2 regions of the Mesorhizobium sp. P2_B5 genome follow, and region 1 is predicted to be linked to the other one. Evidence: predicted binding sites of a transcription regulator. Region 1 holds the regulator's gene; the other holds the start of a gene.

What was found. Region 1 encodes PhoB, which activates phosphate uptake and scavenging genes when phosphate is short. Its sites were predicted from a motif close to TGTCATNNANCTGTCAT; they were not measured.
Region 2: the regulator PhoB is predicted to act here: its motif matches at 3,153-3,169, upstream of olsB (l-ornithine N(alpha)-acyltransferase).

What each region holds. Positions count from the first base shown of each region.
Region 1 covers NZ_JBFUDJ010000001.1:96,560-103,168, forward strand. The annotation lists gene AC1D1N_RS00480 (ATP-binding cassette domain-containing protein) at 1-226, opposite strand, end outside; gene AC1D1N_RS00485 (sugar ABC transporter permease) at 240-1,571, opposite strand; gene xylF (D-xylose ABC transporter substrate-binding protein) at 1,720-2,760, opposite strand; gene AC1D1N_RS00495 (ROK family protein) at 3,033-4,268, shown strand; gene phoB (phosphate regulon transcriptional regulator PhoB) at 4,293-4,982, opposite strand; gene phoU (phosphate signaling complex protein PhoU) at 4,999-5,703, opposite strand; gene pstB (phosphate ABC transporter ATP-binding protein PstB) at 5,745-6,569, opposite strand; gene pstA (phosphate ABC transporter permease PstA) at 6,587-6,609, opposite strand, start outside.
Region 2 covers NZ_JBFUDJ010000016.1:15,742-22,350, forward strand. The annotation lists gene acuI (acrylyl-CoA reductase (NADPH)) at 1-661, shown strand, start outside; gene AC1D1N_RS30100 (response regulator) at 765-3,056, shown strand; gene olsB (l-ornithine N(alpha)-acyltransferase) at 3,233-4,108, shown strand; gene AC1D1N_RS30110 (trimeric intracellular cation channel family protein) at 4,218-4,856, opposite strand; gene grpE (nucleotide exchange factor GrpE) at 4,969-5,598, opposite strand; gene AC1D1N_RS30120 (hypothetical protein) at 5,838-6,038, shown strand; gene AC1D1N_RS30125 (fatty acid desaturase) at 6,123-6,609, shown strand, end outside.

The sequences.
Region 1 (6,609 bases):
CCGCCTCCTGGCCGTTGACGAAGATCTGGCCCGCGTCGCGCTTGTAGGCGCCCGACAGGATCTTGATCAGCGTCGACTTGCCGGCGCCGTTATGGCCGAGCAGCGCCACGACCTCGCCCGGGAAAAGATCGATGGACGCATCGTCGACGGCGCGGATGCCGCCGAAGGCGATCGAGATGTTGCGCATGTCGATCAGCGCTGTGCCCGTGGGAGCAGTTTTTTCCATGATCGTTCCTCCCCTAGACCCGCTTGCGGTAGACGGTGTCGAGCCACACGGCGATGACCAGCACGGCGCCGACGACGATGCTCTGCAGCGGCGAGTCGATGCCGAGCAGCACCATGCCGGATTGCAGCGACTGCATCAGAAGCGCGCCGAGCATGGCGCCCATCACCGTTCCAGCGCCGCCGGCCAGCGACGTGCCACCGATGACGGCGGCGGCGATGACCAGCAACTCGTCCAGCGTGCCCAGTGCGTTGGTCGACGCGTTGAGGCGGGCCGACGAGATCGCCGCGCTGATCGCCGCCAGCACGCCCATGATCATGAACACTTTCATGGTCACCCAGCGCGTGTTGATGCCGGCAAGTTCTGCTGCTTCCGGATTGCCACCAATGGCGAAGACATAGCGGCCGAAACGCGTGCGCTTGGTGATGAAGGTCATGATGATGCCCGTGGCCACCGCCATCAGCACCGGTATGGCGATGCCATGCGCGATAAACAGCCCGCCTTCGGGAAGGGTGATGCCGTTCTGCAGCGCATACTGGCGCACGATGCCGATCGGCCATGGATAGGAATTGGCGATCCAGACGGCGCCGAGGATGGCCGCGCAAGCGACCACGCCAAGCAAGGCCTCAGCCCACACGGGGCGCAGTGGAAAGCTGAACCGCTTGCGCTGCGAGCGGCCATTGAGCAGCGCGAAGGCAACCGCCGCACAGGCGACGATGCCGACGATCCAGCTGGCGGTAGCGCCGATCGAGCCGCGTGGTCCGCCACCCATCAGCTGGAAGGTGGCGTCGAGCGGCGCGACCGTGCGCCCGCTGGTGATCAGCCATGCCATACCGCGCCACACCAGTAGGCCGCCCAGCGTCACGATGAAAGCCGGAACCTCCATATAGGCGATGATGAAGCCCTGGAACGCGCCGATCAGCAGACCAAGCACCACGCCGGCGGCCAGCGCGATGATCCAGAGCCAGGGATTTCCGAGCTGGAAGCCGATGACGCGAATGAGGAATTCGGCCTGCGCCACGCCCATGATCATACCGATCACGCCTTCGACGGAGCCAACCGAAAGGTCGATGTTGCGCATGACGATGACCAGCACCATGCCGGTCGCCATGATCGCGACCGAGGAGGTCTGCACCGACAGGTTCCACAGATTGCGCGGCGTCAGGAAAAGCCCGCCCGACAGGATGTGTATGCCGACCCAGATGACCAGCAGGGCGCCGACCATGCCGAGCATGCGCGTGTCGAGTTCGGTAGCCTTGAGGAACCGCCCGACGGCGCTGAGCTCGGATGCGCGCGCCCGGTCCGCAGCAGTGCTGGCGACCGGCTGATTAGAGGTCGTGTCGGTCATGCTATCCTCCCACCGGTTTGCCGTCTGGCGCGGATGCCGGAACATGGATGCTATTTGCTTTCCGTGGTCATTTGAAGCGGAAGCCCTTGGAGAAACGCCGCGGCTTTTGGGCCGCGGCGCCGAGATTTCGAACCGATAGGGTCCGGTTTTAGTTGCAGGCTGCAACGCTGCCGGCAGTGACGCCGGCGCAGACTTCGTCCTTCTTGATCCAGCCAGCGTCGATGACGACGTTGAGGTTGTCCTTGGTGATGGCAACCGGGGTCAGGAACAGCGACTTGACGGTGTTGCCGCCGGGCGTGGTGAAGTCCTTGGCGCCGGCAATGTCGCCCGTCTTCTTGCCGTCGGCCAGCTGCGAAGCGATCTCGGCGGCGTTCTTGCCGAGCTCGCGCGCGTCCTTCCACACCGACACGGTCTGCGTGCCGAGCGCGATGCGGTTCAGCGCGGCATGGTCGCCGTCCTGGCCCGAGACCGGAACGGTTCCGGCCAGGCCCTGCGCCGTCAGCGCCGCGACGACGCCGCCGGCTGTGCCGTCGTTGGCCGCAACCACCGCATCGACCTTGTTGTCGTTGGCGGTCAGGAACTGTTCCATGTTCTTCTGGGCGTTGGCGGGCAGCCAGCCATCAGTGTAAGCCTCGCCGACATTCTTGATCTTGCCCGAGTCGATGGCTTCCTTGAGCACTTCCATCGAGCCGGCGAACAGGAAATCGGCATTCGGATCGGCACCCGAGCCCTTGATGAAGACATAGTTGCCTTCGGGCTTCGCCTTGAACACTTCGCGGGCCTGCATGCGGCCGACTTCCTTGTTGTCGAAGGTCAGATAGAAGACGTCCTTGTTCTCGATCAGGCGGTCATAGCCGACGACTGGAATGCCTTCGTCCAGCGCCTTCTGCACCGCCGGGCCGATGGCCGAGGCGTCCTGCGCCAGGATGATCAGCGAGTTGGCGCCCTGCGAGATCAGGCTTTCGACGTCGGTCAACTGCTTGCCGGGATTGGACTGCGCGTCGGCGGAAATGTACTTGTCGCCGGCCGCCTCGATCGCCGCCTTCATCGCCGCTTCGTCGGTCTTCCAGCGCTCTTCCTGGAAGTTCGACCACGACACGCCGATGACCTTGTCCTTCGCCTGCGCGACCGACACCAGCGTCAGCGACATGGCGACACCCGCCAGCATGGCGGCTGCAAATCTGTTCATGATAACCCTCCCTGCGCCGCGCACGGCGCGACAAAACTGACCCGAAGGCCGGCACACAGAGGCTCTATTTTTTCGAGCCTCGAAAAAATACTGGTCCAACGGCGAGGCGCTGTCAACATCGATTCTGATGGAATCTGATGGCCTCTGTGAATTTTTTCGAGACTCGCAATAAACAATGACAGCGCCGCCTGCTTCTGCCAATATTTGGCTGGTACCACCAAATGCCTCCACTATCATGAGGCGCGAGGAGGTCCGGGAGGAAAACAAAAACGATGTCGGTTGGAATCCGCCACGATGATCTGCGCCGTCGCAACCGCGCGATGGTGATTTCGGCCGTGCGCCGGGCCGGCCAGCCGTCGCGGACCGAGATTGCGGCGACCACCGGCCTCAGCCACTCGACCATATCGGCGATCTCCTCGGATTTGATTGCCGAAGGCATCCTGGCCGAGAGCAAACCCGGCGAGACGGGTGCGCTGAAGCGCGGCCGGCCGCAGGTTGGCCTTGCGCTCAACCCCGAAGCCGCCGCGGTGATGACCGTGGTGCTGTCGCTGAACTTCCTCTCCGTCACCGTCATCGACTATGCCGGCCATGTGATCGCCGAGGAGCAGCGTCGGCTGGACACGCTGACCATGCCGCGCGACGAGCTGATCGGCGAATGCGTAGCGATTGTCCGGCGCCGGATCGAGGACCCCGACCTCGATGTCCAGAGCGTCGCCCGTATTGCCATGGGCATCCAGGGCATCACCGATTCGCAGGCCCGCGCCATGCTGTGGTCGCCGATCACGCCGCTGACCGACATTGCCTTCGCCGACATACTGGAAGCGGAGTTCGGCATTCCGGCCACCATGGAAAACGACTGCAACATGATGGCGGTGGCGCTGCAATGGCGCCAGCCTGAGCGCTACCGCGACAATTTCATCGCTATCCTGCTCTCGCATGGCATCGGCATGGGGCTGGTGCTGAAGGGCGAATTGTTCACCGGCACCCATTCGTCGGGCGGCGAGTTCGGCCACATGATCCATCGGCCCGGCGGCGCGCTGTGCCGTTGCGGGCGGCGCGGCTGCGTGGAGGCCTATGCCGGCAACTACGCCATCTGGCGCAGCGCCAAAATGATGAGCGAGGATGCCGAACCGGTCGATGTCGGCGACGCCGACATGCGGGCGCTCGCCGCACGTGCCCGCGAGACCGATGGCCCCGAGCGCGAAGCCTACCGCAAGGCCGGCGAGGCGCTCGGCTTCGGCCTCGGCAGCCTGTTCGCGCTGATCGATCCAGCACCTGTCGCCATGGTCGGAGTCAGCGCCGCCGCGTTCGATCTGATCGAACCGGCATTGCGCGAGGCGATTGCTCAGACCGCCGGCGGCCAGCACTCGAAATCGATCTCCTTCGACACCGAGCCCAACGAACTGCCGCTGATCCGCGAAGGCTGCGCCATGCGCGCGCTCGGCTTCGTCGACCAGGAGATTTTCGCACCGGGGATTCAGGCGAAAGCGGGCAAGCATGTCGCCTGAGGGGCCGGCAACAGCGCGGCGCGCCTAATCTTCCCGGATGGCGTAGCCGGCGCCGCGGATGGTGCGGATGACGTCGGGCATGCGGCCATTATTGACCGCCTTGCGCAGTCGACCGACATGCACGTCGACCGTGCGCTCGTCGATATAGATCGTCTCGCCCCAGACATTGTCGAGCAGCTGGCTGCGCGAGAACACGCGGCCGGGATGGCGCATCATGAATTCGAGCAGGCGGAACTCGGTCGGTCCGAGCCTGATTTCGCTCTTCTTGCGGTAGACGCGGTGCGATTCACGGTCGAGCACGATGTCGCCGACCTTGAGCACGCTGGACAGCACTTCCGGCTTGGCGCGGCGCAGCAACGCTTTCACGCGCGCCATGAATTCCGGTGTCGAGAACGGCTTGACCAGATAGTCGTCGGCGCCGGTGGACAGGCCACGCACGCGGTCGCTCTCCTCGCCACGCGCGGTCAGCATGATGATCGGCAGCCGTTCGGTCTCGGGCCGCATGCGCAGCCGGCGGCAGAGCTCGATGCCGGACACAGCCGGCACCATCCAGTCGAGCACCAGAAGGTCGGGCACATTTTCCTGCAACCGGATTTCGGCCTCATCGCCGCGCGTCACCACCTCGACCTGGTAGCCTTCGGATTCGAGGTTGTAGCGGAGAAGAACGCCCAGCGGCTCCTCGTCCTCCACGACCATGATGCGTGGCGCGATCATCAGCAGTTCACCCTTGTCAGGCCGAAGTGGCCATCGCCGTCTCGTCCTGCTTCGGGCGATTGGCGGGCAATTGCTGGCCGGTCAGCACATAATACGCATTTTCAGCGATGTTGGTGACATGATCGCCGATGCGCTCCAGATTCTTGGCGCAGAACAGGAGATGCGTGCAGGCGGTGATGTTGCGCGGGTCTTCCATCATGTAGGTCAAGAGTTCACGAAACACCGACGTGTATTTGACGTCGATACGTTCGTCCTCATTCCTGAGTTTCGCCAGGGCTGCGGCATCCGCGGCGGCATATTCCTCGACCACCCCTTGCACCTGGATCAGCACCAGCTGCGCCATCGCATCGATGGAATGCGAGAGGTCGCGCGGCGTGACGCTGAGGCCCACGGTGCCAACGCGCTTGGCGATGTTCTTGGCGAGATCGCCGATGCGCTCGAGGTCGCCGGCCATGCGGATCGAGCCGACCACGGCACGCAGATCGTTGGCCATCGGCTGGCGCTTGGCGATGAGCGTGATGGCACGATCGTCGAGTTCCCGCTGGCGCGCGTCCATGATGGCGTCGTCGGACACGACGCGCTGCGCCAGCGCATTGTCGGAATTGAGCAGCGCTTTTGTCGAGCCGCTGACCATCGACCCGGCCAGATCGCCCATGTCGCGGATCAGCTTGCTGATCTGGCCCAACTCTTCATCGAAGGAGGCGACGGTATGTTCACCCATGATCGTGGTCCTCGTGCCTGAAAATTCAACCGCTGGACGGCTCAGCCGAAGCGGCCGGTAATGTAGTCCTGGGTGCGCTTGTCGTCGGGATTGGTGAACATCTTGTCGGTGGCGCCCTCCTCGACCAGGTAGCCGAGGTGGAACATCGCCGTGCGCTGCGACACGCGCGCCGCCTGCTGCATCGAGTGGGTGACGATGACGATCGTGTAATTCTGGCGCAGCTCGTCGATCAGCTCCTCGACGCGTGCGGTGGCAATCGGGTCGAGCGCCGAGCAGGGTTCGTCCATCAGGATTACTTCCGGCGACACCGCAATGGCGCGCGCGATGCACAGGCGCTGCTGCTGGCCGCCGGACAGGCCGGTGCCGGGCTCCTGCAGGCGGTCCTTGACCTCGTTCCAGATCGCCGCCTTCTTCAAGCTCGACTCGACGATCTGGTCCATGTCGGACTTGCGCTTGGCCAGCCCATGGATGCGCGGGCCGTAGGCAACGTTCTCGTAGATCGACTTCGGGAACGGATTGGGCTTCTGGAACACCATGCCGACGCGCGCCCTGAGTTCGACGACGTCGATGTTCTTGTCATAGATGTCGTCCTCGTCGAGCGTGATCTTGCCGGTCACCCGCGCCGAATCGATGGTGTCGTTCATGCGGTTGAGGCAGCGCAGGAAGGTCGACTTGCCGCAGCCGGACGGGCCGATCAGCGCCGTCACCTGGTTCTGGCGGACGTCGAGATTGACGTCGAACAGCGCCTGCTTCTCGCCGTAGAACACGCCGACCTTGTCGCCGCGCATCTTGATGACTTCGTTCGACTTGGCGTTCATTTTATCGCCCACTGCGTTTTCAAGAGACTGTTCGGTCATGATGTTCATACCAAATTGCCTTTTTTCTACCAGCGCCGCTCGAACCGGC
Region 2 (6,609 bases), on a different contig from region 1:
GGGCGACTGGCTGGTGCCGTTACCCGGCGGCATCAGCGCCCACGATGCGATGGCGGTCGGCACCGCCGGCTATACGGCGATGCTGTGCATCATGGCGCTGGAGCGGCACGGCATCCTGCCGGATCGCGGCCCGGTGGTGGTGACGGGTGCGGCCGGCGGCGTCGGCTCGGTCGCGGTCTCGATCCTGTCCAGCCTCGGCTACCATGTCATCGCTTCGACAGGCCGCAACGCCGAAAGCCCCTATCTGATCGACCTCGGTGCCGCCGAAGTGATTTCGCGCGACGAACTCTCCCAGCCGGCCAAGCCGCTGGCCAAGGAGCGCTGGGCCGGCGGCATCGATGCCGTCGGCAGCCACACTCTGGCCAATGTGCTGTCGATGACCGCCTACGGAGGCGCGGTCGCCGCTTGCGGCCTGGCCGGCGGCATGGATCTGCCGTCGAGCGTCGCGCCGTTCATCCTGCGTGGCGTCTCGCTGCTCGGCATCGATTCGGTGATGGCGCCCAAGGCGGTGCGCCTGGAAGCCTGGCGCCGCATCGGCACCGATCTCGACCTCAAGAAACTTGGAGGCCTGTCGACGACAATCGGCTTCGACGGCATCATCGCTGCCGCCCACGACATCGTCGAGGGCAAGATCAGGGGGCGCGTGGTCGTGGATATGTGAGGCCCCCAAAGCCACCAGAACGGGCGGCAAAAACGCATGAACCGCTAAAATTCGAACGATCCGCCGCGCTTTTCCATAATCTCTATCTGGCATGGATTTCTGCATGATCGCGGAGTCCGCCAGGAAAGAGAAGAACCGTGCCGAAAGCATCGACGGGCCGAGCCCGGCGACGCCGAAGCGGCAGCATGTTGTCCCACCGCCGCTGGCGCCGGATTTTCCGCGCGCCACGCACGAGGGCCTGCTGTTCTTGACCGTGGTCGCCAGTGTCGTGCTGGCGGGCCTGTCTCACCTCACCGGCGCGCCGATCTTCATCACGCTCGGCCTGCTGGCGACCGGCCTTGGCGGCGTCGCCATGCACCTGCGCAACCGCCACACCGTCCACCGCGCGACCGCCCTGCTCGACGAAACCGCCGCCCGCAGCCGCGCCGAGATCGAGACGTTGGCCGACCGCATGTGGGAAATGCAGGAGAGCGAGGAGCGTTTTCGCGGCTTGATCGATGCGCTCGGCGATCTCGTCGTCCATCGCGACCGCGACGGCCACATCGTCTATGCCAACAAGGTTTTCGCCGGCCTCGTCGGAACCGATCAGCGCGATCTTGCCGGCAGGACGCTGGCTGACCTCGGCATCGATGTCGGGGTCGTTCCCGACGCCGCCTTTTCGGATCACGAATGCCTGAGTTCCACCGACGTCTCCATCCGCACGCCGAACGGTCCGCGCTGGTTTTCGTGGATCGAACTGTCGGTGCGCGACAAGGACAGCGGCGCCGTTTCGCACCGGGCGATTGCCCGCGACATCACCGCCCGCAAACGTGCCGAATCCTCGCTCATCACCGCGCGGGAGCGCGCCGAATATGCCAGCCAGGCCAAGTCTCGCTTCCTCGCCACCGTCAGCCATGAGATCCGCACGCCGATGAACGGCATCATGGGCATGGCCAAGCTACTGGCCGACACCAATCTGTCGCCGGAGCAGCGCACCTATGTCGCCGCCGTCTCGACCTCGGCCAGCGCGCTTTTGGCGCTCATCGAGGACCTGCTCGATTATTCCAAGATCGAAGCCGGTCGCTTCGACCCGGAGCCGCAGCCGACATCTTTGCGCGAGATTGCCGACAACATCATCGAACTTATGGCGGCGAAAGCCTTCGCCAAGAACATCGGCCTCGGCTGTCATGTCGAGCCCGACGTGCCGCAGATGATCATGGCCGACCCGGGAAGAGTGAGGCAGGTGCTGCTCAACCTCATCGGCAACGCGGTCAAGTTCACCGACACCGGCGGCGTGCTGGTCTCGGTCGCGCGGGCCCGCACCGAGACCAGCGACCGCATCTGCTTCACCGTGGCCGACACCGGCCCTGGCCTGCGCGAAGAGGATATGGAGCGCATCTTCGAGGAATTCGAACAGTCCGACGGCACCTCGACCCGCACCCATGGCGGCGCCGGCCTCGGCCTTGCCATATCGAGACGACTGGCGACGGCCATGGGCGGCGCCATTTCGGTGTCGAGCCGGCTTGGCGAGGGATCTGAATTCGTCTTCGAAATCCCGGCCACAGGGGCCACCGAAGCGCCGCAGAACGGGCAGAATATCCTCGTCGGCCGGCGCGCCGTCATCGTGTCGAAGAACGCTGTAGAGGCTGATGCAATCGCCCGTGCCATCCGCGCCCATGGCGGCGCCGTCGATGTGGCCGCGACCGCTTCCCAGGCGACGCCTTTCGCCGAACATTGCGACGCGCTGTTGATCGACGCCGCCATGGAAGACAGCGACGGCAGGCTGCTCAAGCGCCTGCGCCAGAGCGGCTTTGCCGATTGTGAGGCGATCACGCTGATCGCGCCGACCGACCGCGGCATGCTTGGCGAATTCCGCGCCAGCGGCTACGCCACCTTCCTGGCAAGGCCGGTGCGCGGCGAAACGCTGATGCGCGTGCTGTTGACCAGCCACGCCCCTGCTTTGCCCCTGCCCATGAAGCCGGAAAAAAGCGGGGCGTCGTCGCATCGGGCTGTTGGCGGGCGCCAGCAGGGCCTGTCGGTGCTGATCGCCGAAGACAACGACATCAACGCCATGCTGGCCCGCGCCACGCTTTTGAAGGCAGGGCATCGGGTCAAAGTCGTCGGCAACGGCAAGGCCGCGGTCGAGGCAATCACCGAAGCCGGGCTGAAACACCGTTTCGACGTGGTGCTGATGGATCTGCACATGCCGGTGATGGACGGGCTGGACGCAATCGCGGCCATCCGCCGACACGAGGAAGAAATGGCCGTGCCGCCGGTTCCGATCATGGTGCTTTCGGCCGACAGCCAGGAAAAGACCCGCCACACAGTGCTTGCCCATGGCGCCAGCGGCTTCGTCACCAAGCCGCTGGACCCCGACGCGCTGGTCCATGCCGTCGAAGGCCAGGTGGCCGCCTGAGGCCGCCCCAACGCGCTCTCTGCGATCACGTAAGGTAGCCGGTTGAGGGTTTTCGCCAGCCGACGAAGTATTGCCCGCTGCGCCGTATCACGGTACTGTCACAATCCTGTTGCACCTACACCGTATCCCCGTGCCAAGAGGGATGGCTCGAAGGAGAATCACTCGTGCATACAGTTATGCCGGAATGTGACACTCGGCCCAACGCAGGCGGTGCTTTGCTCGCCGCGCGTAACGCCGATGCCGTCGCAACAGGCACACTGCTGGGCCGGATCGGTAATCTCGAAGTGCGGCTTGCCCGCAACGAAGCCGAGATCGCTGCCGCGCAGGAAGTGCGCTACCGGGTATTTTATGACGAGCTTGGCGCCAGGAAGGACCTGTTCCAGGCACAGGATCGGCGCGACGCCGACCGTTTCGACCCGCTCTGCGACCATCTGCTGGTGCTGGACACCTCGATTTCCGGACCCGAGCATCGCCGCATCGTCGGCACTTATCGGCTGCTGCGGCAAGAAATCGCAGCGACCGCCGGCGGCTTCTATTCCGAAGGCGAGTTCGAGTTGACAAAGCTGATTGCCCGTCATCCCGGACAGCGCTTCCTTGAGCTCGGCCGCTCCTGCGTTCTTAAGGAATACCGCTCCAAGCGCACCATCGAGGCGCTGTGGCAAGGCATCTGGGCCTATATCAAGCACTATGAGATCGGTGTGATGACCGGCTGTGCCTCGTTCCACGGCACGGTGCCGGCGGCGCATGCCGAGGCGCTTACCTATCTTGCACATCACTGCCGCACCAACTCAGCCTGGGATGTGCGGGCTGTGTCCGGGCGCTATTGCTCGATGGACCTGATGCCGATCGAGGCGGTAAACGCCAAGGCGGCGATCGCGGCCATGCCGCCGCTGGTCAAGGGCTATCTGCGCGTCGGCGCCCGCATCGGCGACGGCTGCGTCATCGACCGCGAATTCTCCACCGTCGATGTGTTCGTGGTGATGCCGGTCAAGGAAATCGGCGCCCGCTACGTCAACTATTATGGCGGCGAAGCGCAGCGGTTTGCGGCGTGATAGCGAATAGCGAATAGCGAATAGCGAATAGCGAATAGCGAATAGAATGTAGCGAGCATTGCCCCGCTCAAACCCCTATTCGCTACTCCCTACTCGCTATTCGCTCGTTTCACGGAATATCCTCCGGCCGCCGTCCCGGCCGGCTCTTGTAGGACGGAAACGTCCAGCCGAATTTGAGCGCGCCACCACGCACCAGGAAAGCCGCGACAAAGCCGGCAAGGTCCGAGGCGACCGGCGGCAATCCGATAAGATCGCCAAGCGTGTAGAGGCCGGCGCCCGCCAGCGCCGCGCTGACGTAGATTTCGGGCCTCAGCAGCACCGACGGCTCGCCGGCCAGCAGATCGCGCAGAATGCCGCCGAATGTGGCGGTCAGCACGCCCATAATGACGGAGACGACCGGAGAACCGGTGATCGCCAGTCCCTTGGCCGCGCCCATCACCGAAAAGGCCGCCAATCCGATGGCATCGAGCCAGAGCAGCCATTTCCAGCGGGATTCGACGCGGTGGGCAATGAAGAAGACCAGCACCGCAACCGCCGCGCAGATCAGCACATAGCCTGAGCTGCCGACCCAAAAGACGGGCAGGTTGAGGATGACGTCGCGCAGTGTGCCGCCGCCGATGCCGGTGACGCTGGCCAGGAACAGGAAGCCGATAATGTCGAGCTGCTTGCGCGAAGCCGCCAGCGCCCCGGTCGCCGCAAAGACGGCGACGCCAGCATAGTCGAGGAGGTCGATGGCGCTCAAGGGCATGAGGCAGGGATTAGGCAGTAGGGATTGGAATTGGAAGTATCAATAACACGAAGCCGGGCGATTGATACGGCCCCCACTGCCTACTGCCTACTGCCTACTGCCTACTCCCTACTCACGCATCCTTCTCGGCCTGCTCGTTCACCGGGCCTGGTTCGACAGGCGCCTCGGCTGCCGCGATCTTGGGGCCGCCCTTGGCGACGCCGACCATGGCGGGCCGCAGCACGCGCTCGCCGATCGAATACCCCGGCTGCACGACCTGGACCACGGTGTTGGCTGGCACATCGGGATTGGGCACCTCGAACATCGCCTGGTGGAAATTCGGGTCGAACTTCTCGCCTTCCGGCTCAAGCTTCTTCACCCCGTGCCGCTCCAGCGCCGACAGCATGGCGCGCTCGGTGATCTCGACGCCGTCGATCAGCGCCTTGAAGCCGGCATCTCCGGCTGCCTTGGCCTCGGCCGGGATGGCATCGAGCGCGCGGCGCAGATTGTCCGACACCGACAGCATGTCGCGGGCAAAATTGGCCACCGCATAAGCGCGCGCGTCATGCACGTCGCGGGCGGTGCGGCGGCGCAGATTCTCCATCTCGGCCGCGACGCGCAGCGCGCGGTCCTTCAGTTCCTCGTTTTCCTTCAGCAGCCGCACCAGCGCTTCATAATCGCCGTCGATGCCGCCTTGCGTGCGCTCGGCCTCGGCCGTTTCGATATCCTCGGGCGCGCGTTCGTCTTTTGCCTGGTCGCTCATCGCCGTTTCCCGTCATTCGAATGGTTTGGATTTGCGCCCGATATCGAGGTTTGGCGGTCAAAAATCAAGGGGCAAGCGGTGCTTGGGGTCGTTCGGAGGACCTTGGCACGGATCGCGAAGGTCTTTCGAAATTAATTCAAATTTTACCGTGATTGCCGGCTTTGCTTGCCAATACCCCGCTATGGGGGAACCATTCCGTGGCTGGAGGAGTTTCGAAGCCAACACAGGATTTTGGGACAATGACAGGCAACAATGGCAACAGGAGCGAAGAGCTCGCCGCCGATATCAAGCGCCAGTTCGGCACCGAGGCAACAAAGCGCTTCCTGCGTAGCTTGCCGGCATTCCGAACCGAGGCCGACATTCCGGAGCATTTTCGAGACCTGCTCGACCGTCTGGACGGCATAGAAGCCAGCGTGGCAGGCGGCCAACGCCGGCAATAGCGACGCAATCGCGCGACAATTACGCGCAGTAATTTCGCGTGAGCTGTACCTTGCGGCAACGGCAAGCCACGCCTATGCTTCCTGATGAACATGATTTCCCCCGAGACGGCCGCCAACAGCAAGCGCGCCTGGTTGAAGATTCTGGCGCGCTACAAGAAGCCTGACCGGCGGCGCAGTACCCTAGAACTGGCCATCACCCTCATCCCTTTCGCCACGCTGTGGGCGCTCTCTTCGGCCGCCTATTCCTACGGCCACTGGTGGGGCCTGATCCTCATCCTTCCTGCCGCCGGCTTTCTGGTGCGGATCTTCATGATCCAGCACGATTGCGGCCACGGCTCCTTCTTCGCCAACCGCACCGCCGACGACTGGATCGGCCGCGCGCTCGGCGTGCTGACGCTGACGCCTTATGATTGCTGGCGGCGCGCCCACGCGGTGCACCATGCCAGCGCCGGCAATCTTGATGAACGCGGCATGGGCGACATCCGCACGCTGACCTTGGCCGAGTACCGGCGCCTGTCATGGCGCGGGCGCCTTGCCTATCGTCTTTACCGCCATCCGCTGGTGATGTTCG